Linked DNA regions of Alkalinema sp. FACHB-956. The protein of the gene in region 1 interacts with the protein of each later gene in a pairwise test. Links are inferred from orthologs where the notes say so. Each region holds a gene or a part of one and is shown in the gene's direction. Other genes may lie near its edges.

Region 1 (16,200 bases):
CCAAGGACAACATGACTAGTGCACCCGCAAACATGCCAGGGCCAAGCCATTCAGTATCAATTTCAATAATCCAATCACCCATTGCAATTCCCCACCATAATCACCTGAAAATGCTAAATTTCCGATTCATGGGATTCTGGCTGGGCCCCCCGATCGCCCGTCAGAATGGCCCAATTTTTAATGGCTTCGGAAATGCCTTGGAGAAATAACAGCAAACAACTGACTAAAATCAGCGCTTTGATCGGGTAGCGGGGTAATCCACCGGGATCGGGCGATCCTTCCCAGATGGCCCAGGATTCCACCACGGATCCCCAGGAAAACCAAGCGACCAAACCGCAGAAGGGCAGGAGATAAACGAGGGAACCGATGAGATTGGCGATCGCCTTTTTGCGCGGGCTCCAATGGGTGTAGAAAATATCCACCCGCACATGTTCATCATGGAGCAGCGCATAGGCCGAACCCAGGAGAAACAGAATATCAAAGGTATACCACTGGCTTTCAATGAAGGCATTGGAGGTCAGGTTTTGCCCGATCGCCCGCCCAAGATAGCGTCCAATGACATTCCAAACCCCTAACCCCACCATCACCAGAACTAACCATAGAACACCTTGCCCGATTTGCTGATTCAGGCGATCGATAGCACGGGAAAGGGGCAGTAACTTGGGCGGGGCTGTCCGCCACCATCGTTGGAGTGATCTCAAGGCATTGTCCTCCAGAGCGATCAGAACCAGAAGTTGAATAGGCTGTTGAATAGATTGTCCCACGGGCGATTGCACGGGAGTCGCAGCCCCCATGAAGTCGCTGTGATGTCGTATTTTACCGCTTCGGCGCGCTAGAATCGGAAGTCTCTATGGCTAGCTTCACACTCTCGTTTTGCAGGTTTGAGTTATGGCGCGATCGCGGCTACAACAACTGGGTACCTACCTCCAGCCCCACTGGAAACAAGCAGCAGGCGGTATTTTCGCCCTCTTTATTGTCAATGCCCTCAGTATTTACATTCCCCTGCAAATTCGTGATGCTATTCGTGAACTGCGCATCACCTTCCAGTTCGATCGGGTGTTGTTCTATGCCGCGATCGTTTTGGTCTTAGCGTCTGTCATGTGGGCGATTCGGATGACGTCGCGGATGCTGCTGTTTGGGGTGGGTCGCCAGGTGGAGTTTGACCTAAAACAGCGCATTTTCAATCACTTGCTACGCATGGAACCGGCGTATTTTTCCACCAATACGATCGGGGATCTGATCAACCGGGCTACGAGTGATGTAGATAACGTACGGCGCTTGCTGGGCTTTGCCATTTTAAGCTTGGCCAATACCATCTTTGCCTACAGCATGACCTTGCCTGCGATGCTACAAATCAACGTCAAATTGAGTTTACTGGCGTTGGCGATCTATCCCGTCATGTTGTTTGTGGTGAATCTATTCAGCAACAAACTCCGTGCCCAGCAAGGGGAGGTGCAAGAACGGCTCTCGGATCTGAGTGAACTGATCCAAGAGGACATGAGTGGCATTTCCCTCATCAAAATTTATGCCCAGGAGGAAAATGAGCGTAAAGCCTTTGAATCCTTGAACGATCGCCTCTTTGGGGCCAACCTCAACTTAGCGAAAACCCGCACGACCCTGTTTCCCATCTTGTCGGGCTTGGCCTACGGGAGCAGTCTGATTTTGCTCTGGTTTGGGGGGCCTGCCATTCAGCGGGGCGAGTTAAACATTGAAGATCTGATTGCCCTATTTATCTTTGTGGAAAAGCTAGTCTTTCCCACGGCGCTCATGGGCTTCACCATTACGGCCTACCAGCGGGGGGAAGTCAGTATCGATCGCATTGAAGCGATTCTGTCCGTGGAACCCAACATTAAAGATGCACCGGAGGCCAAGGCGATTCCCCTGGAGCAGATTCGAGGCCACTTGCAGGCCCGCAATTTGAGCTACAACTACGCTACGGCGGAGGGCCCCTCGATCGCGGCTCTGAAGCACATCACCTTTGAAATCCAACCGGGGGAAACCGTGGCGATCGTAGGGGCGATCGGATCCGGAAAATCCACCCTCGCCAATGCCATTCCCCGGCTACTGAATATTGCCCCCGGCCAATTATTTCTGGATGGGATGGACATTACCCAGATGCGCCTTCAGGATTTGCGCGGGGCCATTTCCTACGTGCCGCAAGACAGCTTCCTGTTTAGCACCTCCATTCGCAATAACATTGCCTACGGGGTCCCTACTGCCACGGATTTAGAAATTGAACAGGCGGCCAAGGAGGCGCAAATTCATCCAGAAATCCTGAATTTCCCCCAGCATTACGATACCTTGGTGGGAGAACGGGGGATTACGCTGTCCGGCGGTCAACGGCAACGCACAGCCTTAGCGAGAGCCTTACTGGTGGACTCGCCTATTCTGATTTTGGATGATGCCCTGTCCAGCGTAGACAACCAAACAGCGACGCAAATTTTGACCAATCTCTCGGAAGGCACCCGCCGCAAAACGGTAATTTTTATTTCCCATCAGTTATCCGCCGCCGCCATGGCCGATCGGATTTTTGTGATGGATCAGGGGGAAATTCAACAGATGGGCAACCACGAAACCTTGCTGGCCACGCCGGGGTTGTATCAAACCCTGTGGAATCAGCAGCAACTGGTGGCGGTTGTAGAAGCCTAAGCCTTTCAACGACTCCGGGCCAACTACTCTGGCTGAATCCCCACCCATTGCCACCAACGGTTCAGCGGGAAATAGATGACCGGAGCCCACAAACTGCTGAGAATGGCGGAACTGAGGGCAATCAACTGATGGTGTTTCCAGATTTCTAGAAGCGATCGGGTCCCCAAGAGGCTGAACTGAATCGCAGTGACCGTTTCAGCGACTACCGCCATGCCAAAGACGATCAGCGCCACAGAAATAAAATCTTCTTGGAGATAGCGCTGTTTTTGTAATCGAGCCGTTAATAGACCGACGACGACTAAACTTACGGCATGGCTGGGGTGTAATTCGGTCATGGCATCCTGCAAAAAACCGAGGGCCATCCCCGCCGAGATCGCCGACCAGACATTTCGTTTCAGGCTCCAAGCCACCACCCAAATCAGCAACCAATTGGGGCCAATTCCCGCTAAGGTCATACCAGGCCAACGGGTGGGCGACAGCATCAAGCAGACAAAGACGGAGAAGGCTGTCCCGGCGCAAATGACGCCCCACCGTGCTAAGGAACTTTGTTCCATCCATTGTGAACACTGCCGGGATAGCTGACCGAAAGTGAACAAATGCATCATGGTTGGACAGAGGGTGAAGGGCTCGGCGAAAAACTGGAAGTGGGTGAAGGTTCTGGCGTGGGGAGGGTATCTGCTGGGTTGATGGCGTTGGGGGGAGAGACCACGACCCATTCTAAGGAACTGATTGGTGCAGTCAGTTGGATGATGGCCTCGGGGGCTGGACTTTTGCTGAGGTCGATCGACTCGATCCGCCCCACGGGCAAGCCCTCAGGAAATTTGCTACTAAAGGCCGAAGTCACCACAGTGTCGCCCTTGCGGACATCGGGAACCTTATCAAAAAACTGCATAATGACTTGGGTGCCTGCATTTTGGCCCGTTTGCCCCTTCATGTAGCCCGTTGCACGGCTGCGACTGACGGTAACGCCCACCTGGTTGGCCGCATTGCTCAAGAGGACAACTCGGCTGGCATGGTCACTGACTTGACTGACTCGCCCGACCACTCCCCCAGGGGCCATCACCACACTATTGAGTTGCACCCCATCCTTAAGGCCGCGCCCTAGGATCAACTGCTCCCACCAATGGTCTGCACTACGGCCAATCACAGGTGCAGCTAAGGCTTCCTTTTTTTTGTCCTGGACTAAACCCAGTAATTCTTCTAGGCGCTGGTTGCGGTTTTGTAACTCGATCAGGCGTTGTTGGAGTTCTAGAACTTGGGCATTCTCCAGCTGGAGGGCGGCTTGGTTGGGATCCCCTTGAAAGGGCCGAGAAAACCATTGATAGGTTTCCATGAGCCATGCTCCCTGGGTTTGACGCACGATCGCCGCTGTCCCGATCGCAAGGCCGATCAAGAGCGTTTGTGTTCCGAACCGTTCCCACCAGCGGCGTACTGTAAACATGCGAAGACTTGTTCGAGGTTGGACGACTTTAGGTCGGGTGAAAGGCACCATGTCAGTTCCTTGGCAAGACTCAGTAGATGACTGAATTACCTTCCACCCAAAAATTGTCTGGATCAGGAGACCTTAGCAGGCAATTCGTTCTACCGTGGACGGCTGCTGAACACCCGTCCAAGCTGATTAAAGTTTTCCAGCACACGCCCGGTGCCCAATACGACACAACTGAGTGGATCAGCGGCCACATGGACAACGATGCCGGTTTCATGGCTGATCAAGGTATCGAGGCCCTTGAGGAGAGCACCGCCCCCTGCCAACATAATGCCCCGATCGATGATGTCAGACGCTAACTCCGGCGGAGTGCGTTCTAGGGTGCGCTTGACTGCATCGACGATGACGGCCAATGGTTCAGCCATGCTTTCCCGAATTTCCGGGGCTTTGATCGTGACGGTTTGGGGCAGACCCGACAGCAGGTGCAACCCGCGCACTTCCATGGTTTCTTCGTCAGCATCGCGGCTGGGGTAAGCGGATCCGATCGCAATCTTGATTTCCTCGGCGGTGCGTTCCCCAATCACGAGGTTATGGACTTTTTTCATGTATTGGACGATCGCGTCACTCAGTTCATCGCCCGCCACCCGAACCGATTCACTCAGTACCGTGCCCTGCAAGCTGAGAACGGCCACCTCGGTGGTGCCGCCGCCGATGTCAATAATCATGTTGCCCGTTGGTTCCGCTACGGGGAGACCGGCTCCGATCGCCGCTGCCACAGGCTCATCGATCAGAAACACTTCCCGTGCCCCGGCCTGGGTGGCCGCATCCATGACCGCCCGCCGTTCCACCCCCGTGACCCCACTGGGAATGCCAATCACCACACGCGGCGAAACTAGTTGCTTCCCTTCATGGACGCGGGTGATAAAGTGCTTCAGCATCAGTTCTGCGGTATCAAAATCCGCGATCACCCCATCTCGCAGCGGACGCAGTGCCACAATATTTCCCGGTGTCCGCCCCAACATGCGCTTGGCATCTTCTCCAACGGCCAAAGGAACGCGCTCATTTTGATCGATCGCCACTACGGACGGTTCTTGTAGGACAATGCCTTTCCCTGAAACGTAAACCAACGTATTAGCGGTACCCAGATCAATCCCCATATCACGGGACAGGGAAAAGCGACTGAAAAGACCCACGACTTACTCTGCCTTCTGTACTAACGACAACGTTCCTGAAGCCCAGCCACCCTTGCAATGGGAAGTCCAACTTGAAAGTCAACTGAAAAGTCTAACTTTACTGGTGCCAGACTGTTTTGGTCAAACATCGGCGTTTGTGGACGGTGGAAACAAAGGTGGATTCTAGTATGTTTTCTGACCATCGTCTAGACGACCGATCGCTAAACCAAGGATGAACTGGTGGTCTCCTATGAGCAGTAAACACACGGTTCAAGGGCAACCCGGTTAAATTGGCAATAATTTACCATTCCAAGATTCATTTATTACATTCAGCGATGATTTTTTCTGTAGAAACTACGAATAAAGATAAGAAGGTTTGGGCAAAATTTCCTCGCTCAGCAATGAATGACTGCGACAACCTGGCTTAGAAAAAACACCTGCTTATAAAAACACCCAGAGAAAATAGGAGAAAATGATGAGTCTGGATAAAGGCAGTAATTAGTAAAAGCAATGAATCAGGCGGAAAAAATGCAATTTTAAAGATGATTTAAGGCTGAGTTGCTTTGGGCTGTGAGTTGTTTTTGAGCTGCCTGAGGTATCTGAAATGTCTAGCAATGCCCCTGAAATGACCATTAATGACAATTGTTTTATGCAATACAATTGTTTTGTGCAATAGATGTATTGTACAGACCTCGGTTGTGCAAACCTTGTGGTTGTGCAAACCTTGTGGTTGTGCAAACCTTGTGGTTGTGCATCCCTTGGCTGGGCATGGCTGGCATGGAACGATTTACTCTCGCGCAACGCCCTACTGTCATTTGCGCTGATCCTGCTGGATCAAAAATCCAGCTAACTGGAAAATAGCAGCAGAGGTGAAAGCGCTACCCGATCGTATCCATCTATATAACCACATAAATCTCAAAGATCTCGTAAAAGGTTGCGGGAACAGGTGCAACGATCGGCTGAACTGAGTGGGGCACGGCGAGCTGGATCGTCCTGGGAGGAGGTGCCCGATCCCTGCCACAAAGCGGCCATAGAAAGCGGTGAAAACCTGAAAGATTCTGCGCTAGCGGGGAATCTTCTAGTTAGGATAGGGAAGCTAACCTATCCACCAGTACCTTAGCACTGAAACTAAAGGTCATGAGCTTAAACGTCATTACTCTTGTGGGCCGCGTCGGCGGAGATCCGGATGTCAAGTATTTTGAATCGGGGAGCGTTAAATGTCGCTTAACCTTGGCGGTCAATCGGAACAGTCGCAACAACGATCAGCCGGATTGGTTCAATCTGGAGTTGTGGGGACGTCAGGCGGAGGTGGCTGAGCAATACGTGCGGAAAGGGAGCTTAGTGGGAATTAAGGGATCCCTCAAGTTTGATACCTGGGTCGATCGCAATACGGGTGCCAATCGTTCATCCCCGGTCATTTTGGTCGATCGTTTGGAGCTATTGGGTTCCCGCCGAGATAACGAAAGCTCGATGAATAGTGGTGGCGGTGGCTACGAAGACGATTTCTAGGACGATTTCTAGAAGGATTTGACCGGGGGCTCAGGACTGGGCCGGGGGCTGTTGCGTTCCTCGCCGCTCCTCAAAGATGACTTTTCCGGCAAAATCTGATTAGATAACGAGTCTGTCATCTAATTCATCACCTTTTTTCTACCCCTCACCCACTCTACATCTCTCCCATTATGTCTATCGTAGTTGCTGCCTTCTATCAGTTTGTGGCTTTGCCAGATTGCCATGAGCTGCGGGATCAGTTCTTCGATCGCTGCCTTGCCCATCAAATTAAAGGGACGATCTTGCTGGCCCAGGAAGGCATCAACGGGACAATTAGTGGCTCGCGGGAGGCGATCGATGGGATTTTTGGGGAATTGCGATCGGATCCTCGGTTAGCTAATCTGCAAGTCAAGGAATCCTATACCGATCAGCAGCCCTTCTATCGGCTAAAGGTCAAAGTGAAACCGGAAATTGTTACCTTGGGTCGCCCGGAGGTCAATCCAGCCCAGGGGGTGGGTACCTATGTTGATCCCCAGGATTGGAATCGGGTGATTCAGGATCCAGAGGTGATTGTGATTGATACCCGCAATGACTTCGAGGTCAGAACTGGGAGCTTCCAAGGGGCGATTAATCCCCAAACGGAATCCTTCCGCCAGTTCCCGGACTACGTTCAGCAGAATCTGGATCCTACCCAGCATCGGAAAGTTGCGATGTTCTGCACGGGAGGGATTCGCTGCGAAAAGGCTTCGGCCTATATGCTGTCCCAGGGGTTTGAAACGGTCTATCACCTCAAGGGCGGAATTCTGAAGTATCTGGAAGAAGTGGCCCCGGAAGAGAGTCTGTGGGATGGGGAATGTTTTGTGTTTGATCAACGGGTGGCGGTGACCCATGGCGTTGAGGAAGGTTCCTACGAGTTGTGTCTCGCCTGTGGCCATCCGGTGTCGATCGCGGAACGGCAGTCTGATCAGTACCAGGAGGGGATTCATTGCCCCCACTGTGTTGATCTCCAAACGGAAGAACGGCTCCGGCGGAACCAAGAGCGTCAGAAACAGCGTGTGTTGCAACGATCGCGCTAAAGCATCCCTCTCCCCCTTGCTTTAGGGACAAGACATTGCCTTTAATACAGTCAGGCGTTTTTCACATCCTGACTTTAATCTATGCCCTATTTTTGGTTTAAAGCCTTTCACATCGTTGGCTTTGTCTCCTGGTTTGCGGGTCTGTTCTACCTGCCCCGCCTGTTTGTCTACCATGCCGAAGCCCAGGAACAGCAGACTGAACCCGTGCGCAGCATCCTGCGGGAACAGTACACCCTGATGGAAAAACGCCTCTACGGCATTATTATGATGCCGGCGATGATTGTGACGATCGCGATGGCGATCGGGATGCTGGTTGTGCAACCGGACTTTCTACACCAAACCTGGCTGCATGTGAAGATTGCCTTGGTTGGGGTGCTCGTGGTGTTTCATTTTTTCTGTCGGCGGGTGATTGCCCAGTTGGAAGCGGGGGAAACGCCACTGACCTCAAAGCAATTTCGCTGGATGAATGAATTTCCCACCTTCTTTCTAGTGGTGGTGGTGATGTTGGCGGTGTTTAAGAATGACATTCCCACCAATGCAACGGGCTATGTCATTCTCTTGATGGTGGTGGCTTTTGCTGCGAGTATTCAACTCTATGCTCGCAAGCGTCGTCTGGATGCCGAAAAGAAAAAACAAGCATTGGAACAACAGGTGACGACTGAAAGTACCCCTGAACCGACGGCTTAATTTGCTCTTTCAGAATCTAAAACTTTGTTCTGGTGAATGTTGCTTTTTAAGGTGGGTAGGTGAACGGCCTACCCTATCTTTTTGGCGTACAATCTTCAGGCTGGATAGCGCGATCGTTAGAGCTGACTCGATCGTTGATGATGCGCTGACCGTTAACCCCGGATGCTTGTCCCCTTGCGCTGAACCCCTTGCGCTTTGATCCACTGCGCTTTGATCCACTGCGCTTGACCTCTTGCTCTTAATACCTTGCCTTTGCCCATTGCTTTATGGAAACCAGTGCTCCTGATTTGGTGATGAATGCATCTGTTGTGCCAGCGTTGGTGCAAACTTTGGTGCTGCTGCTAGCAGGCTTTGTGCCAGCGGCGGTGTCGGGTTTGGTATTGGGGACGTTGCTAGGGTTGAATCGGTGGACGGCAGGTGCTGCCAAGTATCTGTTACAGATTCCGGCCTCTCTGCCTGCAGTGTTATTAATCCCCATTCTCCTCATTCTGCTGAAACAGACTGAGCCGATCGGTTCGCTACTGGTGGCGTTCAGTACATTCTGGGTTGTGGCGATTTACACTGCGATTGGGATTCAACGGGCAAGACGGCACCAAAACCAGATGTTTTTTGCGATTCCCAGCATTTTCCAAGGCTTGCGCTTTGGGCTGATGTTGGCTTGGTCGGTCATGATCACGGCGGATATTCTTCTGTCGAGTAATCAGACCTTGGGAGGCTACATTTGGGATCTCTATAACCAAGGAACGCAGAGTTTAAAGCCTGTGGTGAATGCAGCGATCGCGGTTATGGTTACGGCGTTTCTGATGGATCAGATTTTAAATTTTGTCGGTTTCCTGATTCAAAAACGCCTCAAACCGAAGGTATCGGAACCTGCTCAGATTGCAGAGTGAGTCACCTGAAAAAGGGGGGGAATTGTTCCTGTGGTTTTGCTGACGATCGAGCAAATGCGAAGTATTATGCGACAGTTCGATCGGGATGCTGTGTGTTATGAAGCCCCAAAAGTTAACTCTCTCCAAGCTGGAAAGCGAGCTATTTAAGGCTTGTGACATTCTGCGAGGCAATATGGATGCCTCGGAGTATAAGGAATATATTTTTGGGATTCTGTTTTTGAAGCGGCTGAGTGACCAGTTCGATGCCGATCGGGAGGCGTTGCGGCAGGGCTATGAGGCGAAGGGGATGAAGCCTGCGCTGATTGAGCAGCAGTTGGCGAATCGAAATAAATACGACTTCTTTGTGCCGGAGGAGGCGCATTGGAGTCAGCTTCAGCATTTGAAGCAGTCGGTGGGTTCAGGGCTGAATAAGGCATTGGCGGCGATCGAAGATGCGAATGCCGATGCGTTGCAGGATGTGCTGAAGGGGATTAATTTCAATCGGAAGGTGGGCCAGAAGCCGATGTCGGATGCGACGTTGGTGCAGTTTATCCAGCACTTTAGTAAGATTCCGTTGAGCAATGGGGATTTTGAGTTTCCGGATTTGCTGGGGGCGGCTTACGAGTATTTGATTAAGTATTTTGCGGATACGGCGGGGAAGAAAGGGGGCGAGTTTTATACGCCGGCGGAGGTGGTGCGGACGTTGGTGCAGATTATTGAGCCGGGGGAGGGGATGTCGATCTATGACCCCTGTGCGGGTTCGGGCGGTATGTTGATTCAGTCGCAGCAGTATGTGGCGGAGACGGGGGGCAATGCGCGAAATTTGGCTTTGGCGGGGCAGGAGCTAAATGGGGGCACTTGGGCGATTTGCAAGATGAATATGATTTTGCATGGGATTACGAGCGCGAAGATTGAGCAGGGGGATACGCTGCAAGACCCGCTGCATGTGGAGAATGGGGAGGTTGTGAGGTTCGATCGGGTGATTGCCAATCCGCCGTTTTCGCAGAATTACACGCGGGATGGGCTGAAGTTTCCGGAGCGGTTTCATACTTGGTTGCCGGAGTCGGGGAAGAAGGCGGATTTGATGTTTGTGCAGCATATGGTGTCGTCGCTGAAGGCGGATGGCCGGATGGCGGTGGTGATGCCCCATGGGGTGCTGTTTCGGGGGGGTGAGGAGAAGGCTTGCCGGGAGCGATTTATCAAGGATGGGATTTTGGAGGCGGTGATTGGGTTGCCTGCGGGGTTGTTTTATGGGACGGGGATTCCGGCTTGTGTGTTGGTGATGAACCGATCGGGGGCGAGGGAGCGCGATCGAGTGTTGTTTATTAATGCCGATCGGGAGTATCGGGAAGGGAAGAATCAGAATTCGTTGCGGGCGGAGGATATTGAGAAGATTACGAATGTGTATCGTAATCGGTTGGAGGTAGGGAGTTATTCGCGGTTGGTGAGTCGGGAGGAGTTGCAGGCGGAGGAGTTTAATTTAAATATTCGGCGGTATGTGGATAATAGTCCGCCACCGGAGCCGCAGGATGTGCGGGCGCATTTGAATGGGGGTGTCCCGAATCGGGAGATTGAGGCGTTGGGGCGGTATTTTGCCCATTATGCGGGGGTGCGGGCGTTGTTGTTTAAGGCCCGGAAGCAAGGGGATTATAGCGATTTTGCGATCGGGATTGGGGCGAAGGATGAGATTCGGCGGTTGATTGAGGGGTCAGATGGGGTGTTGGCGAAGCAGGCAACGTTTCGATCGGCGTTGCAAATGTGGTGGAAGCAGCAGCGGTTGTTGATTGAGGGGTTGCCGGAGTCGGGGAATGCGTTTGCGGTGCGGCGGAAGTTTTTGGCGTCGATCGTTCCTGCTTTGGAGCCGCAGGGGATTTTGGATGAGCATCAGGTGCGGGGGGCGATCGCGGCTTATTTGCAAGAGGTGGGGGCGGATCTGAAGTCGATCGCGGCGAGTGGTTGGGGGCCGGAGTTGATTCCGGATGAGGATATTTTGCGATCGCAGTTTCCGGAGGTGTTGGCGCAGTTGGAACGGGATCAGGGGCGGATTGCGGAGTTGGAGGGGTTGTTTGCGGCGGTGGATACGGGGGATGAGGATGAGGAGCCGGAGGAGTCGGAGGAGGGGGTGTTGCCGAAGGGATTGGTGAAGTCGCTGAAGGAGGAGCGGAAGGATTTGGAGGGGCAGCGGAAAAATGGGCTGAAGTTGGTGAAGGTGATGCGGCAGGATGTGAAGCGGATGGAGCAGGCGGGGTTTGCAGCGGCAGAGCGGCAGGGGAAGCAGCGGGAGATTGCGGAGATGGAGGGTCTGATCGCAGGGTTGGAGAGTCGGCTTGGGGAGATCGATGGGCGGTTGGCGCGGCATTCGGGGTTGGAGGCGGAGTTGAAGGAATTGAAGGCGAATGTGCGGGAGGTGGAGAAGCGGCGGGATGAGTTGGTGGAGCAGGCGCGGGAGCGGATTTCGCCGGAGGAGGCGCAGCCGTTGATTATGGCGCGGTTTGAGCGGTTGGTGATGGGGCAGTTTGAGGGGTATTTGCGGCAGGATGTGCGGGCGTTTGTGGCGGCGGTGGAGCGGCTTTGGGAGAAGTATGCGGTGACGCTGAAGGAGATTTTGGCGGAGCGGGATGCTGAGGCGGAGAAGTTGAATCGGTTTTTGGTGGAGTTGGGCTATGAGTAAGAAAAGCCATTGGGAAAAAAAGACAATTTTTGAGTTAGGCCATCAAAGTAAACTTACTGTCCAAACTGGGCCTTTTGGGAGTCAACTGCATTCGGATGACTATCTTGAAGAAGGTATACCATTTCTATTAATTCGCAATATTGGCCCTAATGGTTTACTTACAAATGACTTACCAAGAATTTCTGAACAAGATGCACAACGTTTAGCTCGATATTCCTTGCAGGTTGGAGATATTGTATTTAGTCGTGTGGGTCGTGTGGGTAGCTGCTTTCTTGTGACGGATGAGCAAGCTGGTTGGATTATTTCTGGCCAAACGCTCCGCATCAGAGTTCCCTATGATAATTTAGAGCCTCGATATTTTTTGTATGCGCTGCTAGATCAAAAGTCTCAAGAATTTATTTCAGGAGCTTCAGTTGGAACGACTCGAACTTCAATTAATACCTCTATTCTTGAGTCGCTACCAATCCAACTTCCACCGTTGCTAGAGCAGAGAAAAATCGCTAATATCTTAACCACGATCGATAATCTCATCGAAAAAACCGAAGCCCTAATCGCCAAATATCAGACCATCAAACAGGGCATGATGCATGATTTATTTACCCGTGGGGTGGATGCTGCGGGTAAGCTGCGGCCTACGTTTGAGGATGCGCCAGAACTGTATAAGGAAAGCGCGATCGGTTGGATTCCGAAAGAGTGGGAAGAGTCAGTAGTTGCGAATCAGCTAGTATGTATTGAACAAGGTAAAAGTCCTGAATGTGATAGTGAACCCGCAGCACCTGGGGAATGGGGAATTCTAAAGACAACTGCTGTTGTTTGGGACGGATATAACTCTTTAGAGAATAAGCGTTTACCTTCTAAACTAAAGCCTAATTTTCAATATGAGGTCAAAGTTGGTGATGTCTTTATAACTAGAGGTGGCCCTAATTCGCGTGTTGGTGTGGTAGCTTATGTTTATTCGACTCAAGAGAAACTAATGATGTCGGATAAACTATACAGGCTAGTTCCAAAAAGCTCTATAGATGCAGAATTCTTATCTTTAGCATTATCATCTGAGTCCACGCAAACGTATCTATCAACTTTGAAGACAGGACTAGCGGAGTCTCAAACCAATATCTCTCAAACAATTGTCAGGAAACTGATAATTCCTGTACCTGAGAAATTAGAACAGCGAAAAATAATCGATCGTGTTGCATCTGTCAGAGGACTGATTGATAAGGAAAAAAACAATCTAAGAAAACTGCGAAGTCAAAAATCCGGCCTGATGCAAGATCTCCTCACCGGAAAAGTCCGCGTCACCGTTGACACAGCCGCAGCCTCCCCCTAGCCAAGCCCCCAAGCTATAATTTCCCTATCACCACCCGCAAACCATGGCCATAAAGATTTTCGTAACGATTTCAAATCACTAATATGATTAATTTTCATCCGGTGGATGTAACCCCGCCATAATCAACAACTTCCGAAGATTCACCACCCCGGCCCGATTCAGCTTCAGCGCATTCACCGTCGCTCTTCCCGTCGCCGTAATTCCAATCACCCGCAACGTATCAAGACTCCAAGTAAAATGCTCACGCCAAACCTGCTGACGAGGATGAAACAGCGGCACAATAGCTTGACTAATTGGATCGATCGCCTGGGTTTTCGTATGCTTATGCCCATTGCAGCCCCCACAGGATAACGCCAGATTCTCCAGATCCGTTTCACCACCCTCCGCAATTGGAAGAATATGCTCACAGGCAAAAGACTGCGGCGTATGGTCGATCGTGCTCTTGCAGTACTCACAACGCCTGCCTGCCCTAGCAATAATCTGCTGCTGCTCCGCAACCGTAATGTAGCGTCTAGGCATAAACTGGCGGATGATGAATGTCCAATTGATTCATTAACCCATCCAACGAAATTTGACGCAGTTGCGCTAACTCAATCAGAGCCTGTAAACGATCGACACTCGCCTGCTCCACGGTATCAATCAACCCCAGCAATTCCTGATGCTCCTCCGGCAAAATCGATTCTTCATGCAGCTTAATTTGTAGCGCATCATAGCGTTGCTGAATCTGCTCCGGCAAACCCCGATTAATCTGCTCCAACAACTCCGTTTCCCGCTGGGGCAAATTCGGCCCTCTCCGTTGCGCCAACAGCAAATTCACCTGCCCCACAAACTGCTCCAACTCAGCCGTCTCCAACTGAGCCACACCACTCAGCAACTGATCCAAGTCAATATTCACTTGAGACGTGATTTGAACCGAGGTCATTGAGTGACACTCCTTGAGTTATATCCTTAGGCGCAAAAATTCCCGCGATCTGCCTGCATTATAGCGTCACCCCTCGATCGGGATTTCCCCCCAGCCTTCGCTAAACCCGCCAATCTTGGGATAAATTTCTGGAAATTCTACGCCTAGCCGAAAAAATACGCCAAACTATTATTAAAACTTCCCGCTTCTCAACTTACCCCGCCCGATCGTCATGTCAGAATACCAACTCGTCGAAAAACCCTTTCTCGACCAACTCGCCGCCCTCGGCTGGCACATCATCGATCACGGCCCCGGCATTCCCCAAGACCCCACCATTAGCCTCCGCACCGACTTCCGCCAAGTCATCCTCCCCACCATCTTCCGCCAGCAAGTGCGCCAGCTCAACCGCACCGACGACGGCCAACCCTGGCTCACCGATCGGCAACTCCAAGACCTCTACGACCAACTCAACCAACCCTCAACCGCGCCCCTGCTCGAAACCAACGAAGAACGCCTAAATCTGCTCTACAAGCACCAAGTAGACACCAACGAAGTCACTGGCGAAGCCGACCCAGAAGTACACCTGATCGACTTCCAAAACCCTGAAAACAACCACTTCATCGCCATCAATCAATTTCGCCTCGACACCCCCGGCGGCACCAAAGCATTTATCATTCCCGACCTCGTACTCTTCGTAAACGGCATCCCCCTCGTCGTCGTGGAATGCAAAGTCCCCGACAACACCGCCGCTGACCCCATGCACGAAGCCTTCCAGCAGCTCATGCGCTACAGCGACCAACGCCCTGACACCCAAGCCGCTGGCCTGCGCGAAGGCGAACCCCGCCTCTTCTACACCAACCAACTCCTCATCCGCACCTGCGGCACCCAAACCGAAGTCGGCAGCATCAGCGCCACCGCCGAAGAATACTTCTTCCCCTGGAAATCCATCTACCCCGACCAATACGCCACCTATACCGCACCCCTCGGCGAAGCCCGCCCCCAAGAACAACTCATCCAAGGGATGCTACCCAAAGCCACCCTGCTCGATATTGTCCGCAACTTCATCATCTTCATGGAAGTTGGCAAAACCCGCGTCAAAGTTGTCTGCCGCTACCAGCAATACCGCGCCGCCAACAAAATCATCGATCGCCTCCGCGCTGGCAATAGCCCAGAAGAACGCTCAGGCGTGATCTGGCATACCCAAGGCTCCGGCAAAAGCCTCACCATGGTCTTCACCATCCGCAAACTGCGCCATACCGAAGACCTCAAAGACTTCAAAGTTTGCCTGGTCTGCGATCGTACCGACCTTGAAAAGCAACTGGGTGAAACCGCCGCCCTCACTGGTGAAGCCGTCAACAAAATCAGCAGCAGCACCGCCCTCAAAACCGAACTAGCAACCAGCACCTCCGACCTCAACATGGTGATGGTGCATAAATTCCAAGAAGCCCGATCGGAACTTCCCGACTACCTCCAAACCGCCCTCACCCCCTCATCGAAAAACGATATTCCCGAATACGAGAGCTTTGGCCTCGTCAATGCATCCGATCGGATTCTGCTCATGATCGATGAAGCCCACCGTACCCAAGCTGGAGACCTGAGCGATAACCTATTTGAAGCCTTTCCCAATGCCACCCGCCTTGCCTTTACCGGAACCCCCTTAATTGTCACCAAAGACAAGCAAAAGACCGTCGATCGCTTCGGCCAATACATCGACAAATATCGCCTCCAGGATGCCGTCAAAGATGGGGTCACCGTCCAGATCCTCTATGAAGGTAAAGTTGCCACGACTAGCATCGAAGCCAAAGCCGAATTCGATCGCAAAGTCCAAGAAGCCGCAGGCCAATACGTTACCTCCCAACTGCGCAAAAGTGTTAATCAAGAAATCCTTAAGCAAGAAGCTCGCCAGAAAGGGAAACTATTTGACGATTTAATCCAAG
Region 2 (16,500 bases), on another replicon or contig:
CGGTGTTGTATTGGTTGCCGAGATAATGGAAGCTTCAGGGTAGAACAAACAAGAAGCCTTAGCACTGATCAAAAAGGCGTTAAACGCATTGCCCCCAAAGACAAAGCTGCCCTCGGTATGCATAGCCCCATTCCAGCGGAAGGCCGGCCCCGGAGAGATTTCTAAATCATTTCTAAACCAAGCCCCCCACTTATTCCCCCGGTTCAGTTGCCGATCCTGGTGAAATTCCATGGTGACCGCAGCACTCTTGGGGTCGTCTGGAATAACAAAAGAATCGACTTGGAAATTCTTCCGAATCGTCGAGGTATTACTCGCATCTAGGAACCAGCCTTCTTCTGCTTGGTTACCCCCAGTTGCACTCGAAACCTTACAGGCCCCCTGGGTTTCATTACTCAACGGCCCATGGCGCACAATTTGGGCAGCCGCTTTATCCGCATCATTCGTTCGGACTAGAACTTGGTCAAAGGACAGGGTATTGGTTCCCTTAGGGGTACTAAATACGATGGAATAAACAACCGTCGCATCTTCTTTGCCATCCCCGTTGGTATCTGTCCGGAATGACCAAGCATTATCTGGGCCATTATCAGACATTTCCCCAGCTCCAGGGCGCGTTCCCAGATCCAAGCGAGTTTCATCCGGCAGGGTGTAGGGATCGGTGTTACCACTCGCATCAGGTGTGGCCAAGGGCAGGCGGGCTAATCCTTTGGTTTTGCCATCGTTCAACAGCATTGCCATCAAGTAACTCTCCTGGGGCACCCCGCCGGGATAGCGGGTGTCTTTCGAAGAATCAAACATGAATTCAAGCTTCGATCGCGCCCGATCGATCGCAGGGGTGGCCGCATTGTAAAGAACCCGCTGCTGGTTTTGGACAATGACTTGGGTATTGCGGCTATAGGCGCGATAGGTTAAGGCTCCGACCGTGAGGGAAACCACCAAAATCAGCAGCACGGTGGTAGGTAGAATAAACCCTGAATTTGTGGTTGCCCGCCGATTCGCAACAAACGTGGCTCGCAACAACCAATTGACAAGACGCTTGCTCATCGATCGCTGGAGTTTCCAGATTTCTCGAACAAGACTCTGAATAGCTTTGGAGAAATGACGGTTTGACATAGCGAATGATTAAAGAGCAAATGCTGCAAAACTGGATGCTGAGAGAAGGTAATTAATCCGATTATCCGGGTTTTCTACTTTTGGGCTGTATACCCAGAAGAGTCAGGTTAGATGGAAACCTGTTTCGATATTACTCACTACTTTTCAAACTGGCAAAAAACCAGCAGATTCCTTCGATTTCCCTCTATATGGTCTCAGGGGAATGATAGTTATCAATCAATTATTTACTCGGAATAATTCATTGAAGTAGCTTGTACCCATGAAGATAGGGCGATTTTCCTCCCAATTGACTCCGTAGAATTCAGCAAAACAGATTCCTCGACTGTGTTAATCGGCAAAATCTAGTAAGTTATTTGCCAAAATTGCTTAGAGTTGTCGGATTATTCCTAACGTACCCGCGATCGCAGCCTTTGATAAACCCGATCACGTAAAGTTTAGATGAGTATCTTTTTGCTAAGGGAAAGATTTCCCGCCAAATTCCCTCAAAATAACCAAGGGCGATAGTCTTAAGTTTCAAGACTATCGCCCCCATTGGCTAATCTGCACCATCTGAGTGGTTGATTTGACAACAACCTTCGAGTAGAGATTTACAGTTTGTTTAGATTGAGCCCTGCTTGCTTAGCAAAAGCGGATAGACCTTTGATTTCCAGGGTTTTGATTGCTTTTGTAGAAAGGCGCAAACGCACAAAGCGATTTCCTTCCGGCCACCAAATGCGCTTCCATTGCAGATTAGCTTCTTGCAGCTTTTTTGTCCGGCGGTGAGAGTGGGACACCGCCATGGCATTATTAGCTTTCTTGCCAGTCAACTGACATACACGGGACATGCTTCGTTCTCCAAGCTGTGAATGTTCGACATTTCATGCAGTCTCTCATTGTATACAGATCAACTGCCAATCGCAAAGAGCGAATTCAGCGGGCAGTATCATTGCACCCGCCAGTCGTCTGGATTGCAGACAGTTGCTCTAGCCTACATCCCTAGGACTAAACCTGTGCTAAAGCCAGATCACATAGGGCTAAAGCTTGCTCAACTTCTTCTGCGCTAACGATTAACGGGGGGACAAATCGCACGACCTGGGGCCCTGCAGGAACGAGTAACAAGCCCTCTTGCATCGCTGCTTTAACCACTTCGATCGCAGTTACCGGTTGATCAGGCTTCAATTCCAAACCATTAATTAAGCCCCATCCTCGCACTTCGGAAATCAGGTGAGGGTACTTGCTAGCCAAGGTCTGAAGCCCCGACCTCAACTGCTCACCTCGCTGCTGCACATTCTGGAGAATGTGCTCCCGTTCTAGGGTCTGACAAACCGATAGAGCCACTGCACAGACTAAAGGATTGCCACCATAGGTACTGGCGTGATCCCCCGGTTGGAAAACATCACAGGACGCTTTGCACAGAACAGCGCCGATCGGAACGCCCCCCCCTAACCCCTTTGCAGATGTGAAAATATCCGGTTCAATCCCCAACGTTTCATGGCCCCAAAGATGTCCTGTGCGTCCCATCCCAGTTTGCACTTCATCCAGAATCAGCAGAATCTCCTTTTCATCACACAACTGACGAACCCGTTGGAAATAAGCCTGATCGCCGGGGCGGACGCCGCCTTCACCTTGCAAGGGTTCCAAAAGAATTGCTGCGACTTGAGGAGTCTCTGCATCTAACGCTTCAATCACAGCTTCCAGTGCAGCTAAATCGTTATAGGGAACATAGTGAAACCCTGGAACCAAGGGACTGAAGTTCTGTTGGTATTTGGGTTGGCCGGTAGCAGTGACGGTTGCTAGGGTTCGCCCATGGAAACTGGCTTGAGCAGTCACAATCACCGGATTTTCAATTCCCCGACGCACATGGGCATACTTGCGGGCTAGCTTAATCGCGCCTTCATTGGCTTCAGCACCCGAATTACAGAAAAAGACGCGATCGGCGCAGGAATGATCCACCAACCATTTCGCCAAATCACCCTGGGGTGGAATGTAGTACAAATTGGAAACATGATGCAGGGTCTGCATCTGCTGGGTCACAGCCTGCACCATTGCTGGGTGGGCATGGCCTAGGGTACAGGTTGCAATCCCTGCCACAAAGTCCAAGTAGGAGCGATCTCGATCGTCCCAGACCCGACACCCTGCCCCCCGCACTAAGGTTAAGGGAAAACGCCCATAGGTTGACATCACACAGGTATCAAATGGTTCAGAGCTACCAGGTTCAGCAACTGACTGCTCTGACTTAATCAGGGTATTCAGACTCACAACGATCGCCTCGCAACGGTAGATCAATTCAAGGGTTCAATTCAATTTAGTCCAGTTTTAACGCACTGGCCGGGACTTCATCCCAAGATTCTACTGTTCGAGTCCTAACTATCCAGCCTGCTGATTTTTGCTGCTGGGTCAAATTTTCCTCAAAGGATTGACGACAGTCCTGGGCTTGTTGTTCGTCACAGCAAGCAATACAGACATAAAGTAATCCAGCTGGATCCAACTGTTCATTGACCCAAATTTTCATTTCCTGATCTCCTGTATCAAACCGCAAGGCAACGGGGGAAACTTCTATCCATAACAAATCTGGATAAGTTTCATTGTCATACGGATAGCCAGCCTATGCATCCCGAGTTAAACATCCGGTCACTCAAGGAAAAAGTCACCCTAGCCAGCCTTTAAGACGCTCAGCCACTTGGGGCCGTCGCAGCTTGCGCATGGCCTTACTTTGAATTTGTCGAACCCGTTCCCTAGAAAGATTAAAAATACAGCCCACTTCCTCAAGGGTGCAAGGTTTACTGGTGGTTAAGCCATACCGCAGCGAAATGACATCACGCTCCCGTTGCGTCAGAACAGTGCCCAAGATTTCAGTAATTTCTTGCCGCATGACAGCTTCACTCATTTGAGCTTCAGGAGACTGGGTCATGCCATCTTCTAATAAATCCAGTAATTCCGTATCTTCACCTTTGCCGACTCGATGGTTGAGGGATAGCGATTGGCGGCGTACTTGCTGAAGATAGGCAACTTGATCTAGGGGAATTGCTAATGATGTAGCTAATTCTGCCTCCGTTGGATTTCTGCCGAGGTCTCGCCGAAGATCACGTTGAGCCCGTTTCAGCTTATTGAGTTTTTCTACAATATGGATGGGTAAACGGATGGTTCTGGCATCGTTTGCGATCGTTCGTGTAATGCCCTGTCTGATCCACCAATAGGCATAGGTAGAGAATTTATATCCTTTGTCTGGATCAAACTTTTCAGTGGCACGGTGCAAACCCAAAGCCCCTTCCTGGATCAAATCTAGGAACGGAACTCCACGATTCAAGTAGCGCTTTGCGATCGAGACAACCAGACGGAGGTTAGAGCGAATCATTGTCCGTTTAGCCACCCGACTTAGGTGCAGCTGATGATCCAGTTGTTTTTCGGTAAAGCTCAGATGATTGGCTAATTCCAATTTTGTAGGTGCTCGATCGAGCGCTGTTGTCAAATTCTCTCGATGGCGCTCAATCTCGTTGCCAGTTCGGATTTGGCGTGCCAGTTCAATTTCTTGATCTGCTTTTAATAAGGGATAGCGAGCCATTTCCTTGAAAAAAGACCCGATCGCATCATCTGAGATCCCACGGCTATAGGTCGCTGTCCAAGTAGGTTGTGCAGTCTCTTCTAAGGATTCCAGGTTACTGGAGTCATCAAACCCATCAGGTTCATCAAAAACTTCCAGGGTGATGAGGTCAGCTTTATCGATGTCTAAAAAATTACCAAATGAATCCGCTTGTATAGACTCTAATGACTCTCCTGAGTTCGATCGAGGTTCACTGGAAAGGACTTCTAAATGAGAGGTGGAATTTGATTTTCTGCTCATTTTAAAATGATGGATGGGGGTTTAAATATTCAGTGAAAAATGATTAGTGGAGTGTAGAGAATAAAGCAGGGAACAGTTATTTGAAAGACTCTAAAAAGACTTGCTGTTTCAACTGTTAGTCCATTAGTTAAATGATTCACAACCGAAAGACAGTTCAACCCGTACTCATGGGATTTTTTTGCAAAGATGACAATATTGGAATTGGAAACTGCTCAACTGAACGAATTAGGTTGAATCATTGAACTAGATAGCTCAGCCCTATTCTAGACGGAGCAACAAGACTTGCTAGGAACACGCTCAGCTAAGTGGCAAACTCAGTGAAAAAGGTTGCTACTACGGCAGTTAGCTAAACTATAAGGAAAGATGCAAAAAATTCTGAAACGGTAGAAGTTGGTTGATGCATTTTGTAAGCCTGAGTCTTGCTGAGAGAGCATTTACCCTCTTCTGAGACTTCCATGGACCTAACTTCCGTAGACCTACAATTTTAAAGTTTGAATAATTATATTCTGTAGTTAATTTAACGAAATTCTTGAAAAATTTACATCCCTTATTATCAGCTAGAAATAAATAGACGATCTGTTTCAGCGTAGAGTTGTGACATAGAGTGCTGGACAAATGGTTCATAATCAGCAGCTACACCGACTTTAAGCGGGTCAAGAATTGGCCTAAAAGGCTGTAAAACTGTTGGATGAGTTTTAACTGAGTTTAAGTACTCGCTCTTAACTTTGGCGTTTTGGTTCAATGGGAGACAATATCCATGACTGTTTTTTGGGAAGTAAAACACTCAGAAAACTTTTCTAAGTGTAGATTTTTTAGCATTCTCTTAGCTGTTGTAGGAAGTTCTGCACTTTTTCTTAAGCTTTAGCGGGTTAACGGTATAGGGGGGGCTATGGGGCTCAATTTTGTATGACGCATTGGAGTTCAGTACTTTCCAATACAGTCGCTGTAGACAATTTGCTATAGGCAAATGGCTATAGTAAAGTTCGCTATATTCAGGGAGAAGATTCTAATCAGCTCATTGGGAAGTATTGTGGGAAATATTGTTGGAAAGCGTGCCTGTGTCACCTTTGGATAGTGCTGCAATTATGCCTGATGGGGCGATCGTTCCCATGAGCCCATGGATAGAAGTCTTGGTGGATTGTCCAGGAGCCCAGGGGCTATACACCTATACCGTCCCCCAGGGTATGGAGATTGCAGTGGGGGATGTGTTGACAGTTCCCTTTGGGGCGCAGCAGGTCGGCGCGATCGCGATTCGTTGGCTCAATGCCTTAACCGATGATTTGGATCCGCAGCAAATTCGTCCAGTGGAGTCGATCGTCAGTCGTGCCTTTTTTCCCTCCACCTACTGGCAATTGTTAAACCAGGTGGCAACCTATTACCAAACCTCCCTCATGCAGGTGATTCGGGTTGCATTACCGCCAGGATTGCTGACGCGATCGCAACGTCGTCTGCGCTGCCAAACCGGCCAACAAAGTGAACCGGACGCATTGCCTGAATTAACCTTGCCCGCTCAAAAATTATGGAATTTGTTGCAACAGAGTAAAACGGGAGATTATTCCTGGAAGTTTATTCAGCAGAAAATTAAAGGGGCCAATCGAGCGGCTCAGGAACTAGAGTCCTTAGGGCTTGTGGAAAGTTATTTACAGCCCCCAGAGCAGATTCGGACAAAACAACAGCAAACGGTGACCTGGGTGTCTGATCAGAGCGAAGGGCTGAGCGATCGGCAGCGGGCCGTTTTGGATCAGCTGAAGCGGCGAGGGGGAGAGGTCTGGCTGGCGGAATTACTGCAACAGTGTCAAGTCAGTGTTTCTGTTGTCAGAACCTTAGAAAAAAAAGGTTTAGTGACGCTGCAACTGCGTGAAATACTGCGTCAGGAACAGTCTGAGATCGAGGCCGACATGGCCAAAGTGTTAACTGCGGATCAAACCCAGGTTTTGGCTAATCTGCGATCGTTGCAAGGCTCTCAGCAAGTGCTGTTGCATGGGGTGACGGGATCGGGCAAAACGGAGGTCTATCTCCAAACGATCGCGCCTCTGTTACAGCAGGGGCAATCGGCGTTGGTGTTGGTGCCGGAAATTGGGTTAACGCCGCAATTGACCGATCGCTTTCGGGCGCGGTTTGGCGATCGGGTGTGCGTGTATCACAGTGCCCTATCCGATGGTGAACGCTACGATACCTGGCGGCAAATGCTGCTGGGACAGCCCCAGGTTGTGATTGGCACCCGATCGGCTATTTTTGCGCCCCTGCCGAATTTGGGGTTGATTATTCTAGATGAAGAACATGACTCCAGTTTTAAACAAGATCAACCCGTTCCCTGCTACCATGCCCGGACGGTGGCCCAATGGCGATCGCAGCTTGCAAACTGTCCCTTAATTTTAGGGTCTGCTACCCCGTCATTTGAAAGTTGGGCTACGGCCCAGCGATCGGACTCGATCTATCTCTCCATGCCCCGACGAATTCACGATCGACCCATGCCCCAGATTCAAGTTGTAGATATGCGATGGGAATTGCAATCTGGTAATCGATCGATGTTCAGTCGAGCGTTGCAAGAACATATTACTCAGCTTAAACAAACTGGACAGCAAGGAATTTTATTTATCCATCGTCGTGGCCATAGTACCCACGTTTCCTGTCGCAGTTGTGGCTATGTGATGGATTGTCCCAACTGTGATGTTCCGCTGGCTTATCATCACACCCATGCGGATGCGGTGGAGTTATTGCGGTGTCATTACTGTGGATATACTCAAGTTCAACCTCAGCATTGTCCCGACTGTTCCTCTCCCTATTTCAAACATTTTGGCAGCGGGACTCAAAAAGTGACCCAAGAGTTAACAAAGTTATTTCCAGAGCTGCGGGTATTGCGATTTGACAGTGATACAACACGCACCAAAGGAGCCCATCGCGCTTTACTGACCCGCTTTGCCAATGGGGACGCGGATCTCCTAGTCGGGACACAAATGCTGACCAAAGGGATTGATCTTCCCCAGGTGACGCTGGTCGGCATTGTGGCGGCAGATGGGTTACTCCATCTCCAGGATTTCCGGGCCAGTGAACGGGCCTTTCAAACCCTACTGCAGGTGGCGGGCCGATCGGGGCGTGGAGCTGACCCTGGTCGCGTGATTTTGCAGACCTACACGCCGGAGCATCCCGTCGTGCAGGCAGTGGTGAAACAGGACTATGCGGCCTTTGTAGCAGCGGAATTGCCCCTGAGAGCTGCGTTGAATTATCCGCCTACGGGACGGCTGATTTTGCTGAAGTTCAGTAGTCCCGATGCCGTGGCGGTGCAAAAAGCTGCCGATCGGGTAGCCCAAGTTCTGACGCAGCTGGATGCAAAACCGGATGCAAACTATGAACTCCTCGGCCCCGCCCCGGCGGCGATTTTACGAGTGGCGCAGCGCTACCGTTGGCAAATATTACTGAAGAGTCCTCTGGGAAGTGTCCCCAATTTGCCGGACTTAGCTACCCTTCGATCGTACTGCGGCCAGTCCGTCAGCTTAACGATCGACATTGATCCGATGAATTTGTTGTGACGGGTGGTGTGGTCGGAAATGGATAGCGATCCAGGCTAAATTTTGGCCTCGGGCAAAATCAGCATGGCATCCCCGAAGGAATAAAAACGGTAGTTCTCACGAATCGCTTCTGCGTAGAGATCCAACAGTCGCTGACGGCCAATCAGTGCACTGATCATCATCATCAAGCTGGATTTCGGGAGGTGGAAATTGGTGATCATTCCATCCACGGTTTTCCAATCGTAACCGGGATAGATAAAAATCTCCGTTTTGCCGCAGTAGGGTTCCAGCTTCCCCGATCGCTGGGAGGCTCCTTCGAGCGATCGGGCAGAGGTTGTTCCCACGGCAATCACGCGCCCCCCATTGATTTGGGTTTGCCGCACCTTTTCAACGGTTTCCGCTGGGACTTCAATCCACTCCCCATGCATCTCGTGCTGGGTGATGTCCTCCACTTCCACGGGACGGAAGGTGCCCACGCCGACATGTAATGTAACAAATGTGCGATCCACCCCCTTTTGGGTTAACCGTTCCAGTAATTCTGGGGTGAAGTGCAAGCCTGCTGTGGGGGCAGCGGCGGATCCGAGGCGATCGCCGTAGACCGTTTGGTATTGCTCCGGGGTGGATTGGCTGTCCTGGATGTAGGGCGGCAAGGGCATGTGCCCGTATTGCTCAATCACTTCTAGCAAAGACTGATTCGTTGCAGTGCGGAATTCCAGGAGTCGGCCTCCCGTAGCGCTGTCCCGATCGAGGATGGTTGCAGCTAATTGCACGGATGTGTTCTGGGGGGCGATCGGCGTAAATTCAATCACTGCACCGGGTTGTAACTTGCGACCCGGTTTGACCAGTGCAAGCCACTGGTTAGGACTTTTTTCCTCCAATAAGAGAACTTCAACTTGGCTACCGGTGGGCTTGTGGCCGTACAATCGCGCCGGAATCACCCGCGTGTTGTTCATCACTAACAGGTCGCCCGGTTGGAGGAATTGCTCTAGCTCATAAAAATGTTGATGACGATGCTGGGAGCGATCGGAGATGACCATCAGCCGAGAATGATCCCTGGGATGGGCGGGATTTTGGGCAATCTGTGTCTCCGGTAAGGTGTAGTCGTAGGCCGAGAGGCTGCGATCGAGATCCATGGAATTGTATCGGAACAAAGTCTAGACAATCAGCGTACAGGGGAATGGAACTAGAGGGAATGTATAGAACTATGGAGAATGTGTACAATAACGATAGAGTCCAAAAACTAACTTCACTAATCGTTGGTAATTGTAAAGTATGGAGAATGTGTACAATAACGATAGAGTCCAAAAACTAACTTCACTAATCGTTGGTAATTGTAAAGTTAGGACTTATAAATGTACCTATTAATACATTTTTTAATCAACATTAACTAAAATTTAGCCTCAAAAATTTCTTCCCTGGAAATTCACTTTTTTTGGGTAGGTTCCCGCTCCTAGGTTGGGGGATATTCCCCTACATTTACAGCGGATTGCCGTCGATGATTGAAAGTGTCGCATTTGCGAGGACATCTTGTATGGATTATCTTTACTACCTTGCGAATGCCAGCCTCACCCTTCGGATTGTTGAGTTTCTGCATGCGAATACCCAATTGCCGCTTCTCTTCATGACGGTGATTCATCAAATTGATGGATGGGTGGTGCGAGTTAAGTTTGAACACCCACTTAACCCGCAGCAGGATGGTGATTTTCGCGCCTTCCTGAATGAGCTGGGCATTCCCTATGAACCCAATGTTCGTGTCCAGATGGCCCTTTGGGGGTTAGAGATGGGCCAGATGCCGATCGATGTGATGCAACGCTACCAAATAGCAGTGGTGTCCCATGGCCAACCCGATCGGGCGGAAATCGAAGCCTTTCGAGGCCAGTTTGTGCAGGGTTTAGGTTATTGCCCTGAGACCTTAGCTTAGGGCAGGTGGTGAGCGGAGAAGTGCTTATGATGAGCAGATTCTCGGTTTTATGAGGTTGCCTAGGCGTTAAATGCTTGGGTTGAGTGGGTTGAGCAAGCTAGGTAAGGACTGAATTGAGCGAATCACTCTTGAGCGAATCAATTCAGTCAGTTTAGTTCCATTTAGTTCCATCGGGATTCGTTGCAGGTCAGTTAGATACGCTGGTTAAATTCCAAGGCGTTGATTAAATAATTCACCAAAGTTAAGTGGTAGTTTGCGATCGTGCGGCTAAATCCAGGGTGATCGGGTTGGCTGTGCGATCGGGGAGAACAATGAACCAACGCAAGATCAAACCGGCAGGGGCGATCGCGGTGCTGGGGATGTTTGAGCAGAAATATTTGGGCGGTTTTCCAGAGTTTGGTTTGCTTCTGACGGGTGACGGCGAGGGAGCCATCGGAATCCCAGTTGTAGGGCTGGCGGGTTTTGACTTCGATGAAGATTAGATCGCCAGCGGCATTGAGTGCCACGACATCTAATTCGCCAAAGCGGCAATGCCAGCGCTGATACAGGACAGTGCCGCCTTTTGTGGCGACCCATTGGGCCACTAACTGTTCTCCTAGGAGGCCAGGATCGGGGGTGGGATGGGTAGAAGAGGGACTGCTCATGGCTGTGTTGCTCACGGTCTTTTCTAGGATTCCCCGAGTTACGACCGTGCCCCACCGATGTACGATCTAAGAATAGGCAGATTGTTTGAAAAGATTCAGTTGGTGAATGCGTACCGAAATGCGTACCGAAATACGGATTGAAAAGCTTGCTGCACAGTTTCAGCGCTTGGCATTGTGGGTGGCGATCGTCGCGATCGGGTTACTGTGCACGCTGACTCCAGCCTGGGCAGAGGACTATAACAAGGAATTTCTGGTAGGCCGAGATTTTTCTAACCGGAATTTAACCGATTCCAGCTTCAACCATGCCAACCTGCGGGAATCAAATTTTAGCCATGCCAACCTGCAAGGGGTCAGCTTTTTTGCTGCGAATTTGGAAGCATCGAACCTCGTGGGTGCGGATCTGCGGAATGCCACGTTGGACAGTGCCCGCATTTCTGAGGCGGACTTGAGCGATGCCAATTTGGAAGGGGCCTTTGCGTTCAATGCCAAGTTCGAGAGTTCGAAGATTGACGGTGCGGACTTCACCGATACCCAGATGCGGGAAGATACGCGGCTGTTGCTCTGCAAGTTGGCCACAGGCCGCAATTCCGTCACAGGTCGAGAGACTCGCGAAACGCTGTATTGCGATGAATAGGCGCGACTAGCGTTGGGGATGTTAGAAACCGGGGTTCTACGGACAACTAGGCTTCTTGCCTAAATTTGCCAAAGAACCCCGGTTTCTGTTTGGCGTCACTCGCCTACCCAAGGGCTGAGCACGAGATCGGAAAAGTTCACTTGCCGCTGCCGATCGAGTTCACGAATCCGTTGATCTTCGGCGTAAACTTTTTGCTGGTAATACTGCCCCAGATCCGGGGACGTCACGAAGTCAGTATTTTTCCACAAATCGAGAAAATGTCGGCGACGCTTTTCGCACATGACCCGCTCCATGGCAGCGGCGGCTGTACGAATCACTAGTTCCGCCCGCTGAATATCCGTGGTGGTTTTTTCATCCAGTTCAAACAGGCGATACACCTGCGTCATTTCCGTGGGGAACTCAGTGCAGCGATCGCGCAGCAAAGTCAACAAATCTGGCGCATCCGGCGCGACAAATTCTGAGGCGGTGGGATTCGCGGCTTGAATTTCTAAAATTTGTCGCCAGAGAAAACGATGGTGGGACTGGCTGAATTCCAAATCGCGCTCTTCCAAGACTTCCACAATTGTGGAACGATGCTGGGGGGCATGGAGATACAGTTGCAACAGTTGGGACTCGGCTTCTTCCAGAAGCGATCGGTCACCGGGAGTTTGCCATTTGGCCGATCGACCGTGCCAGCGTTGCCCTTTAACCTGGAGCCGTAGATTCTCTTCGATCTGCCGGACGAGTCGGGTATTGCCCTGGCCGAGTAATTCCGAGCATTTCTGGATGTAATAGGTTCTTAAGGTCGGATTAGGTAAATTTCCCAGTAATTTGACCAATTCCTCCGTGGCCGCCTGCATCTGATCGGGCTGCTGGAGGTTTCGGGGGTGGATCGCCTGCTGGATTTGCCAATCGATCCACAGGGGCGCATTATCCAGCAATCGCTCATAATCAGCCGTGGCGTGGTGTTTTAAGAATTCATCGGGATCCTTGCCGTCGGGAATATTGAGGATCCGTAATTGCACATCACCTTGGTAGGCCAGGTTGGCCACTTCCCCGATCGCCCGTTCCGTGGCCTGGACGCCTGCCCGATCGGCATCGAAGTTAAACACTACCCGTTTGGATTCGGTGTAGCGCAGGAGTTGTCGGACTTGGTGGCTGCCCAAGGCGGTGCCCAAGGACGCGACGGCACTGGTAATCCCGGCGGCGTGCAGGGCAATCACATCAAAATAGCCTTCCACTACGATCGCTTGGTCGGTTTTGGCGATCGCGGCGCGGGCTTTGTCCAATCCGTAGAGGGTTTTGCCCTTGTCAAACAGTTCGGTTTCCGGCGAGTTGAGATATTTCGGTTGCTCATCGCCCAGCGATCGGCCCCCAAAGCCAATCACCCGACCTTGCAGATCCAAAATTGGAATCATCAAGCGATCCCGGAAACGATCGTAAAAACCGCCACCTTCCTTGCGCGGTACCAGCAATCCGGCCTGCTCCACCAAGGCCACGGGATATTTTTTCTGCTCTACCAAATAGCCGTAGAGGGTTTCCCAGCCGCCCGGTGCATAGCCGAGCTGGAATTGCTGAATCGTTTCTTCCGAAAGCTGCCGCTGCTGGATTAAATAATTGAGTGCGGTCTGCCCCGTCGGTTGCCGCAGGGCATATTCGTAGAACTTTGCAGTCAGGGCCAGAATTTCGTACAGTTGCTCCCGCACGGAGAGTTGGCGCTGAAGTTCCTGCCGTTGTTCCACGTCCAGGGTTTTCACCGGAACTTGGTACTTTTTGGCCAAATCCAGCACCACTTCGCTGAAATTGCGTTTGCCAATCTCCATCAAAAATTTGATCGCGTTGCCCCCCGCCCCGCAGCTAAAGCAGTAATAAAACTGTTTGCTGGGGGAAACGCTGAAGCTGGGATTGCGTTTGTCGTCGTGGAAGGGGCAGAAACCAACAAAATCTTTGCCCTGCTTTTTCAGGACGACATGTTCCGAAACGACATCGTAGATATCAGCACGCTCTTTGACAGCTTCGATCGTGTCTGGATGCAGACGAGGAACGTTCATGGCAGTGCGCAGGTTGGACAGTTCAGGTTGAATGGCTAAACTTTAACAGGATTTTTGGGCGATCGATCCGATCGTTTTCCAGTCGGTTTTCGGCAGGAATCGGTTTACCTGGGCGAATAGAACGCGGTAGACATGCATACATTAGATTTAGCGTGCTTCAAACAGATTTAGCGTACTTAACCCTCTTTTATAGTTTTTATGTACTAATTTAATACCAATTTCCCCATAACTGTTAGCTGGTCAGGTATGATCTGGAAATTTGCAGCGAGATTGTCTACCCTAAAAGGAAATCTTTCAGCCACGATGAGGGTGCAATCAGGATGAAACGTTCTCTGCAAAGATTCTGGCTAGCGTTTGCCTTAGGTGCAGTATCCTTGATTCCCTGCCGAGGGTTGGCTCAATCACCTGCACCATCGGTACCGCAACCACAACCGCAACCGCAGGTAAATCCTCTCTACCAATCTGCGGTGCAGGATGCGGCCAAGGTGGAACCGGGGGAAAATGTAGATTCCCTCTGGCCGATTACGCCGGACAATCCCAAACTGGTGTGGAATGCCAATAAAACCCGGCTGCTGGTGGTGACTTGGAAAAGCCAAGCGGCCTACGATCGCTTCATCAAACCCACCACCCATACATCGGCCAGTGAAGCGTTTGTGGTCTGGGTGACGGCGGCCCCGCAGGTGAAGGAATTCTGCCAAAACTATTTAAAAAAATATCCCCACGCCTCGATCTCCGATCTCAACCAGCGGCTCAAGCAATACCTAGGACTCCATCCCGATTGGCCGTATGACCTGTTTGTGGAAATGTGGGTCAGTCCGACGGATCTGTTTCGTCCCTGCGTTAATCCCAGTATTACCGATCGGCAATGTGCACTGACGTTTGATGCCAGTAATGCCAGCAAACCGACGGTGAAAAATATTGCCGACTACCCTGCGTTTTACAAAAATCTCTACTTCCAAAGTTTTCGCAGTGGGCCGGGAGTGCCTTGGACGGGCTTGGGCTATACCTATGACTGGGGTAATGCGCCAGCTCCACAGAAGACCGATCGTCTCGATCTCACCAAAGCGATCGGAGCCAGCGAGTTTATCCTCGTACCCAGTGCTTCCTACAGTTTGCAACAGGCAGCCTCAACCCAGCGCTACTGTGAACCTGGGATTGCTGATGATGATCCGAGTGCTACACTTCCGAGCTCTACAATGGGAGCGCACAATAACCCTCTGTGATCGATCAATGCTACCTGCCTCGCCCCGGCTGCAACAACAACTGACGTTTATTTTGGAAATCGATCGCCTGAAACAGGTGCTGCGGCATACTTTGCTGACCGATGGTTCCCGCCGGGAAAACGATGCAGAACATTCCTGGCATTTGGCCATGATGGCGATCGTATTACAGGAATATGCGGCGCAGTCCGTGGATTTGCTACGGGTGCTGAAAATGCTGCTGATTCACGACTTGGTGGAAATTGATGCAGGCGATACCTTTTGTTATGACGAGCAGCTTCTGACGACTAAAGCCGATCGGGAACAGCAAGCTGCCGATCGCTTATTTGGCCTATTGCCGATCGAACTCCAAGCGGATCTCTATCCGCTCTGGCAGGAATTTGAAGCGAGGGAAACAGCGGATGCCCAGTTCGCCGCAGCCCTCGATCGCCTGCAACCTATCCTGCACAACTACCAAACCCAAGGGCACAGTTGGCAGAAGAATCAGGTGACAGCGGATCAAGTGCGCCGCCGTGCTCAGTCGATCGGAGTGGGTGCGCCTGTGCTAGGTGACTATGTAGAGGCTTTGCTGCAAGCGGCGATCGACCAGGGATATCTTTTAGACGCGCCAGTATCCCTTGCATCGGCGATCGACGGCCAATCTGAAATATCGCCTGAAAGGTCGGAATATTAAATTATCTTTCCAAGAGTGAATTGAGTAATCGGGCCGAATTATCCTGACAGCAAGGTTTGGGTGTCGCTGACTCTGTTGTGTAAAGCCACTGTGTAAAGCCACTGTGTAAAGCCAGGGAAATTCTACCCATCGCCCCACCTAGTGAATCGCCCCACCGAATGAAAGGTCTACGTCATGGCTGATTCTCCTCAACCCAGCGACGATCAAAGTGACGATCGAACGCCGAATTCTTCTGTCCAGTCATCCCCGGCTAGTGGCGAGACTTGTGGTGAGACAGTGGATGAGATTTTGTCGCAGCATCCTTTGAATCGTCGATTGCTGGTGGTGAGTGGGGTTGTGGGGAGTCTGGCCGAGATCGTGACGGCTTCAACGCAACTGTTTGAAAGTTTTCAAGGCTTTTTTAAAACGACCCATGATCCGGTTGCCCAAGCTCAACTGAAAATTTTGACTCCTGCTAATAATAGTGAAGTGTCTATGCAGGTGAAGTTTCAAGGCACGTTTCACTCGATTCCCGATCGCTACAGTCCCTGGTTGTGCATCTACGCCCCCGCCATCAAACGTTATTACTACGAGGAAATCATTCTGCCCGTCGGTCAAAAAAAAGGTGTTTGGCAATCAGGGCCTTTTCCGATCGGCGATCAATCCTCTAAAGGCATTGGGTTCACGATCGAGGCCCGATTATTAGATCCTAAAGATTCTGAAGTGATTCGCACCTTTCAAGAAGCGGTGTCCCGTCGCCAAGTTGAGAATGGTCGTAAAGAACCGTGTTTAGGGACTCCGTTGGATGCTGTGAACGTGATGCGGCAAAAGAACTGACCCGGAAGGTAGGGAATAGAACCGTGTGAGCTTGCCGCTGCATTCCCTAATTCTTCGTCCATAATGGACAAGCATCATAGAAGACATCGGTATGGGACGAATCTTTCTTTCCGCAGCCCACGG

What was found.
Region 2: the proteins of H6G21_RS20730 (region 1) and priA interact in binary tests that used the Escherichia coli proteins (3 or more experiments, as listed by UniProt). The link is inferred for Alkalinema sp. FACHB-956 from one-to-one orthologs.

What each region holds. Positions count from the first base shown.
Region 1 is NZ_JACJRC010000027.1:4,587-20,786, reverse strand. The notes cover bases 5,341-8,070. They hold H6G21_RS20730 (single-stranded DNA-binding protein), read left to right. Parts: upstream 5,341-6,384; coding sequence 6,385-6,756; downstream 6,757-8,070. Other genes in these bases: hemJ (protoporphyrinogen oxidase HemJ), read left to right, coding at 7,893-8,070; H6G21_RS20725 (rhodanese-related sulfurtransferase), read left to right, coding at 6,927-7,811. In the rest of the region: H6G21_RS20760 (TRAP transporter large permease subunit), read right to left, coding at 1-67; H6G21_RS20755 (TRAP transporter small permease subunit), read right to left, coding at 114-701; H6G21_RS20750 (ABC transporter ATP-binding protein), read left to right, coding at 889-2,649; rod shape-determining protein MreD, read right to left, coding at 2,673-3,203; rod shape-determining protein MreC, read right to left, coding at 3,251-4,141; H6G21_RS20735 (rod shape-determining protein), read right to left, coding at 4,231-5,232; more of hemJ, read left to right, coding at 8,071-8,498; H6G21_RS20715 (hypothetical protein), read left to right, coding at 8,765-9,388; H6G21_RS20710 (class I SAM-dependent DNA methyltransferase), read left to right, coding at 9,486-12,038; H6G21_RS20705 (restriction endonuclease subunit S), read left to right, coding at 12,031-13,362; H6G21_RS20700 (HNH endonuclease signature motif containing protein), read right to left, coding at 13,450-13,881; H6G21_RS20695 (hypothetical protein), read right to left, coding at 13,874-14,284; H6G21_RS20690 (HsdR family type I site-specific deoxyribonuclease), read left to right, coding at 14,496-16,200. UniProt on the Escherichia coli protein: Plays an important role in DNA replication, recombination and repair. Binds to ssDNA and to an array of partner proteins to recruit them to their sites of action during DNA metabolism. Acts as a sliding platform that migrates on DNA via reptation.
Region 2 is NZ_JACJRC010000010.1:153,859-170,358, reverse strand. What follows is about bases 5,708-8,737. They hold priA (primosomal protein N'), read left to right. Parts: upstream 5,708-6,015; coding sequence 6,016-8,460; downstream 8,461-8,737. Other genes in these bases: queA (tRNA preQ1(34) S-adenosylmethionine ribosyltransferase-isomerase QueA), read right to left, coding at 8,496-8,737. Outside these bases: hormogonium polysaccharide biosynthesis protein HpsA, read right to left, coding at 1-1,110; rpmB (50S ribosomal protein L28), read right to left, coding at 1,698-1,934; H6G21_RS13285 (aspartate aminotransferase family protein), read right to left, coding at 2,092-3,270; H6G21_RS13280 (glycogen debranching protein), read right to left, coding at 3,395-3,601; H6G21_RS13275 (RNA polymerase sigma factor, RpoD/SigA family), read right to left, coding at 3,737-4,930; more of queA, read right to left, coding at 8,738-9,572; H6G21_RS13260 (hypothetical protein), read left to right, coding at 9,971-10,360; H6G21_RS13255 (YraN family protein), read right to left, coding at 10,552-11,004; H6G21_RS13250 (pentapeptide repeat-containing protein), read left to right, coding at 11,123-11,638; dnaG (DNA primase), read right to left, coding at 11,734-13,668; H6G21_RS13240 (hypothetical protein), read left to right, coding at 13,989-14,891; H6G21_RS13235 (HD domain-containing protein), read left to right, coding at 14,899-15,561; H6G21_RS13230 (hypothetical protein), read left to right, coding at 15,736-16,377; H6G21_RS13225 (N-acetylmuramoyl-L-alanine amidase), read left to right, coding at 16,469-16,500.